DNA from 2 places in the Nocardiopsis moroccensis genome. Region 1 is predicted to be linked to the other one. Evidence: predicted binding sites of a transcription regulator. Region 1 holds the regulator's gene; the other holds the start of a gene.
What was found. Region 1 encodes HrcA, which represses chaperone genes, less so after heat shock. Its sites were predicted from a motif close to TTGGCACTCTCNNNNNGAGAGTGCCAA; they were not measured.
Positions count from the first base shown of each region.

Region 2: the regulator HrcA is predicted to act here: its motif matches at 1,556-1,582, upstream of groL (chaperonin GroEL).

Region 1 is NZ_CP199747.1:416,347-419,760, forward strand. It holds gene ACUKCB_RS01665 (DUF3097 domain-containing protein) at 290-1,129, opposite strand; gene hrcA (heat-inducible transcriptional repressor HrcA) at 1,308-2,321, shown strand; gene dnaJ (molecular chaperone DnaJ) at 2,326-3,414, shown strand, end outside.
Region 2 is NZ_CP199747.1:4,115,219-4,118,632, reverse strand. It holds gene thrC (threonine synthase) at 1-825, shown strand, start outside; gene ACUKCB_RS18305 (ubiquitin-like small modifier protein 1) at 879-1,157, shown strand; gene groL (chaperonin GroEL) at 1,748-3,379, shown strand.

The DNA of each region.
Region 1 (3,414 bases):
TAGGGCTGCTGCGGAGGCTGAGCGGGCTGTCCCGGCTGACCGTAACCCGGCTGGGGCTGCGGCCCCGGATCCTGCGGCGGTTGCTGCCCCTGACCGTCGTCAGGGGACGGGGGATTGGGCGGGGTCTCGCTCATGCTCTTCCTCGGCTCCGCTGTTGATGGGCGTGTGCTTGTGCTGCCCGGTCCACCGGGCCGTACCGACGACCGCGGAGGGCCGTAGGCCGGTGCTGTCCGGCGGAGCCGGACCACACTGGTCCGAGGCCCCGGCAGACGAAGCGGCGGGGCCAATCCTAGTGTTGCGGAGGGTGGGGACCCGTGACGAAGTCGATGAGCTCCTCGACCCGCCCCAGCAACGACGGTTCGAGGTCTCCGTAGCCGCGGACCGAACCCAGGATCCGGCGCCAGGCCTCCCCCGTCTCCATCCGCCAGCCGAGGGCGTCCACGACCCCCTCCTTCCAGGGGAGGCCGCGCGGCACCTCGGGCCACGCCGTGATCCCCACCGCGCCCGGACGTACCGCCTGCCACACGTCCACGAAGGGGTGCCCGACCACGAGCACGTCCCCGCCCCGGACCCGGTCCGCGATCCGGCTCTCCTTGGAACCCGGCACCAGGTGGTCCACCAGGACCCCCAGCCGGCGCCCCGGTCCCGGGGAGAACTCCGCCACCACGGCGGGAAGGTCGTCGACCCCCTCCAGGAACTCGACGGCCACGCCCTCCACGCGCAGGTCGTGGCCCCAGACCTTTTCGACCAGTTCGGCGTCGTGCGCGCCCTCCACGTAGATCCGGCTCTCCCGGGCGGTGCGCGCCCGCGCGCCGGTCACCGCGATCGAGCCGGAGGCGCTGCGCAGCGGCCCCCCGGGCGCGGTGGCCGGGCGCACCAGCGTCACCGGCTCCCCGTCCACCAGGAAGGCGGCCGGGCCCAGGTCGAACACGCGGCGGCGGCCGCGCCGGTCCTCCAGGGTCACCGCGGCCTTGTCCCAGGACACCACGGCCCCGCAGAAACTCTCGTCGGCGTCCTCCACGACGAGGTCGCGGCTGAGGGGTATCTCGCGTACCGCGCCCTTCCTCGGACGTCGCCAGTCTCCCGCCAGAACGTCGCGGCCGTAGCGGCCGTTTCCCTTGGTAGCCACGGTGGTGCAGTCTACTGGCGAAGGGGTGCGAATCCCCGTGGCCGGGTGGCGCACGTCGCCGCCCCGTCAGGGAAGAGGAACCGGCCCCCGGCGCGTTACTACCGACGGGTAGCAGTACGGGTTTGCGGTCGGGCATAGAATTAGCACTAAAGACCTTGGAGTGCCAGGAGGTGGCGAGTTGCTGGACGAGCGCAAGCTCGCGGTCCTGCGTGCCGTCGTAGAGGACTTCGTCAACACCAACGAACCGGTGGGTTCCCGGGCGCTGGCGGACCGGCACCCCCTCGGGGTCTCCCCGGCGACCATCCGCAACGACATGGTCGCCCTGGAGGAGGACGGGTACATCGCCCAGCCGCACACCAGTGCGGGGCGTGTGCCCACGGACAAGGGGTACCGGCTCTTCGTCGACCGGCTCTCCTCGGTCAAACCGCTCTCGGCGGCCGAGCGGCGTGCCATCGAGTCCTTCCTCGGTGGTGCCGTGGACCTCGACGAGATCGTCGCCCGCACGGTACGGCTGCTCGCGCAGCTCACCCGGCAGGTGGCGATCGTCCAGTACCCGTCGCTGACCCGGTCCTCGGTCCAGCACGTGGAACTCGTACCGCTCGGCGGCCAGCGCATCATGATGGTCGTCATCACCAACACCGGACGGGTCGAACAGCGCGTCATCGACGGGCTGGGATCGGTCAGCGAGAGCGTCGTCGACGACCTGCGCGCCATGCTCAACCGCGCCATCGCCGGAAAACACCTCGGCGACGTACCGGACGCGGTGGAGGACCTGCCCGCGCAGGTGGCCCCGGAGGACCGCCCGGTCGCGGTCGCGGTCCTGTCGGTTCTGCTGGAGAGCCTCGTCGAACGCCGCGAGGAGAAGATCGTCCTGGCGGGCACCGCCAACCTCGCGGCCGTCGACTTCGCAGCCAGCCTGCGTGACGTGCTCGAAGCACTGGAAGAGAACATGGTCCTCATCCGTTTGCTGGGTGAGGCGAAGGATCCCTCTATGCTCACCGTGCGGATCGGCGCGGAGAACTTCCACGAGGGCCTTCGGTCCACCTCCATCGTGTCGGCCGACTACGGTGTGGGAAACCAGTCGCTGGCCAAGATCGGTGTGGTGGGACCCACCCGTATGGACTACCCAGGGACAATGGGCGCCGTCCGTGCGGTGGCTCGGTATGTCGGACAGATTTTGGCAGGACAGTAACTCAGTGGCCAGAGACTATTACCAGGTTCTCGGGGTGCGTCGCGACGCGTCCAAGGACGAGATCAAAAAGGCGTACCGGCGGCTCGCGCGCGAGCTCCACCCGGACATCAACCCGGACCCCGCCACCCAGGATCGCTTCAAGGAGGTGACCCAGGCCTACGAGGTCCTCTCCGACGAGAGCAAGCGTCGGATGTTCGACATGGGTCACGACCCCTTCGCCCCCGGCGGCGGAGGCGGAGGCGGTGCCGGAGGGTTCGGCGGCGCCGGCGGGTTCGCCTTCGACGACATCATGAACGCCTTCTTCGGCGGTGGTCAGCCCGGCGGCCGGGGGCCCCGGGAGAGGGTTCGGCGCGGACGCAGCATCAAGATCCGCATCGAACTCGACCTCGTCGAGACCGCCTTCGGCGTCAGCAAGGAGATCACCTTCCCGACCGCCATCCTGTGCGAGACCTGCCAGGGTGAGGGCACGGCGGCCGGTTCGCACCGGACCACCTGCGAGATGTGCCACGGCCAGGGCGAGGTGTCCCAGGTCACGCGTTCCTTCCTGGGGCAGGTCATGACCTCGCGCCCCTGCCCGCAGTGCTCGGGCCAGGGCTCGGTCATCACCAACCCCTGCGGCGACTGCGCGGGCGAGGGCCGGGTGCGCGAGAAGGTCACCCGCACCGTCAAGATCCCCGCCGGGGTCGACGACGGCACCCGCATCCAGCTCGCGGGCGAGGGCGAGGTCGGTCCCAACGGCGGACCGCGCGGCGACATCATCCTCGAAGTCGTGCAGAAGGCCCACTCGACCTTCGAGCGCCGCGGCGATGACCTGCACTGCACCATCACCGTGCCGATGACGGCGGCGGCGCTCGGCGCATCCTTCTCCTTCGACACCCTCGACGGCACCGAGAACATCGATCTGCGTCCGGGCACCAACTCGGGCCACGTCATCACGCTGCCGGGCAAGGGCGTCACCCACCTCGACGGCGGTGGCCGGGGCGACCTGCGCATCCGTGTGGACGTGGAGACCCCGAGCAGGCTGGACGAGGAGCAGGAGGCCCTGCTGCGCAAGTTCGCGGAGCTGCGCGGAGAGGACCAGAACCCGGGCCGG
Region 2 (3,414 bases), 2.5 Mb from region 1:
AACCTCGCCGGCGCCGTGGGCGCCGCCGCCGCACGGGCCGGCTTCGAGTCGTGCGTGTTCATCCCGGCCGGACTGGAGGAGGGCAAGGTCGTCATGGCCGCCGTGTACGGCGGCAAGGTCGTCGCCATCGACGGCAACTACGACGACGTCAACCGCTTCTGCTCCGAGCTCATCGGGGACGAGGCCGGGGAGAGCTGGGGCTTCACCAACGTCAACCTGCGCCCCTACTACGCCGAGGGCTCCAAGACGCTGGCCTACGAGATCGCCGAGCAGCTCGGCTGGCGCCTGCCCGAGCAGATCGTCATCCCGATCGCCTCCGGCTCCCAGCTCACCAAGATCGACAAGGGGTTCCAGGAGCTGATCAGGGTCGGCCTGGTCGAGGACCGCCCCTACAAGGTGTTCGGCGCGCAGGCCACCGGCTGCTCTCCGGTCGCCAAGGCCTGGGAGAACGGCCACGACGTGATCCAGCCGGTCAAGCCGGACACCATCGCCAAGTCCCTGGCGATCGGCAACCCCGCGGACGGCCCGTACGTGCTGGACATCGCCCAGCGCACCGGCGGCTCGGTCGAGCACGTGGGCGACGACGAGATCGTCGACGCCATCAAGCTCCTCGCCCGGACCGAGGGCGTCTTCGCCGAGACGGCGGGCGGTGTGACCACCGGCGTCCTGTGCAAGCTGGTGCGTGAGGGCAGGCTCGACCCCGAGGCCGAGACGGTCATCGTCAACACCGGTGACGGGCTCAAGACCCTCAACGCCGTCGACTCGGGCGTCACCGCCACGATCAAGCCGTCCCTGGACGCCTTCAAGGCCGAGGGCCTGGCCTGAACCGCAGCCCCGGCCGTATCCCGCCGCACCCACTTCCCAGGAGTACGAACACCATGAGCGCCAGCGTCCGCGTGCCGACCATCCTGCGCACCTACACCGACGACGCCTCCGAGGTCACCGCCGAGGGCGGCACCCTCGCCGAGATCCTCGACGACCTGGAGGCCAACCACCCGGGCATCCGCGCCCGCATCCTCGACGACAACGGCAAGGTCCGCCGCTTCGTCAACGTCTACGTCGGTGACGAGGACGTCCGCTTCGAGAAGGGCCTGCAGACCGAGGTCAAGGACGGCCAGCAGGTCTCGATCATCCCCGCGGTCGCCGGGGGCTGCTGATCACACGAACCGTGTGGAGGGGGCGGGTGCCGACGGCACCCGCCCCCTCCACGTGTCCGGGCCCCTACCCGCGGTGATCTTGCTACCAGGGGCGAAATCGGCGCCGAACTTGCTTCTGGTAGCAAGATCACCGCGGTTTGGCTGTTTCGGGAGCAGCGGGGTGGTGCCGGCGGCGGGTGCGCGCTCCCTGCGTCGCCTGAGCACCTGACCCCCGTGGCGCCTGCCCGGGGCCTTGACGGGGCCCGTGGGGCCGGTGGGACCTGTGGGCCCCACGGGGATCCCCTCGAGTGCGCGCCCAGGGTTCGTCATCTGTTCGCCGAACGCTCAAATCACCAGATAACAGGCTGTCTGTGCAGGTGGGAGGCATGCTCGGGGGTAGGGAAATCGTGACCACATCGTTTGCACTCTCCATGGCCGAGTGCTAAAAAAGGGAGTGGTTAGCACTCACCTCTACCGAGTGCTAACCGGATCGAGGCTGCGAGACCGTGGCCCTCCGGCAGCAGGGTTGCCGGCCAGGACGCGGTCGTCCGTCGCGGGCGCACGCCTCGTCCCATCGCGTATCAGCCCGGTCACGGGAGGACAAGAACTCAATGGCAGCCAAACTGATCGCGTTCGACGAGGAGGCCCGTCGCGGCCTCGAGCGTGGCATGAACCAGCTCGCGGACGCCGTGAAGGTCACGCTCGGCCCGAAGGGTCGCAACGTCGTTCTGGAGAAGAAGTGGGGCGCCCCCACGATCACCAACGACGGTGTCTCCATCGCCAAGGAGATCGAGCTCGAGGACCCCTGGGAGAAGATCGGGGCCGAGCTGGTCAAGGAGGTCGCCAAGAAGACGGACGACGTCGCCGGTGACGGTACGACCACCGCCACCGTCCTGGCCCAGGCCCTCGTCCGCGAGGGTCTGCGCAACGTCGCCGCCGGCGCCAACCCGATCGGCCTCAAGCGCGGCATCGAGTCCGCCGTGGCCCGCATCAACGAGGAGCTCGGCAACCTCTCGAAGGACGTCGAGACCAAGGAGCAGATCGCCTCCACCGCCTCCATCTCCGCCGGTGACACCCAGATCGGTGAGACCATCGCCGAGGCGATGGACAAGGTCGGCAAGGAAGGCGTCATCACCGTCGAGGAGGGGCAGACCTTCGGGCTCGAGCTGGAGCTCGCCGAGGGCATGCGCTTCGACAAGGGCTACATCTCGCCCTACTTCGCCACCGACCTCGAGCGCATGGAGACGGTCCTCGAGGACCCCTACATCCTCATCGTCAACTCCAAGATCTCCAACAACAACGAGTTCCTGCCCGTTGTCGAGAAGGTCCTGCAGTCCGGCCGCCCGCTGATGGTCATCGCCGAGGACGTCGCCGACGGCGCCCTGCAGACCCTCGTGGTCAACAAGATCCGCGGCACCTTCAAGTCCGTCGCCGTCAAGGCCCCGGGCTTCGGTGACCGCCGCAAGGCCCAGCTCGGCGACATCGCCGTGCTGACCGGCGGCCAGGTCATCACCGAGGAGGTCGGCCTCAAGCTCGAGAACACCGAGCTGGAGCTGCTGGGCCGCGCCCGCAAGGTCGTCGTCACCAAGGACGAGACCACCATCGTCGACGGTGCCGGTGACGCCACCGCCATCGCCGGTCGCGTGAACGAGATCCGCAACGAGATCGAGCGCACCGACTCCGACTACGACCGTGAGAAGCTCCAGGAGCGTCTCGCGCGTCTGGCCGGCGGCGTGGCCGTCATCAAGGCCGGTGCCGCCACCGAGGTGGAGCTCAAGGAGCGCAAGCACCGCATCGAGGACGCCGTCCGCAACGCCAAGGCCGCGGTCGAGGAGGGCATCCTGCCCGGCGGTGGCGTCGCGCTGCTGCAGGCCAGCGTCCCCGCGTTCGCGAAGCTGGAGCTCGAGGGCGACGAGGCCATCGGCGCCGACATCGTGCGTCGCGCCATCGCCGAGCCGCTGAAGCAGATCGCGGTCAACGCCGGCCTCGAGGGCGGCGTCGTGGCGGACCGGGTCAAGAACCTGGAGCCCGGTTTCGGCCTCAACGCCGCCACCGGCGAGTACACCGACCTGTTCAAGGACGGCGTCATCGACCCGACCAAGGTCACCCGTTCCGCTCTGCAGAACGCGTCCTCCATCGCTGGTCTGTTCCTGACCACCGAGGCCGTCATCGCCGAGAAGCCGGAGAAGGCGGCGGCCCCGGCCGGCGACCCGACCGGTGGCATGGGCGGCATGGACTTCTAGCAGGTCCGTGACACCCGGGCCCTCGGGCCCGTAGG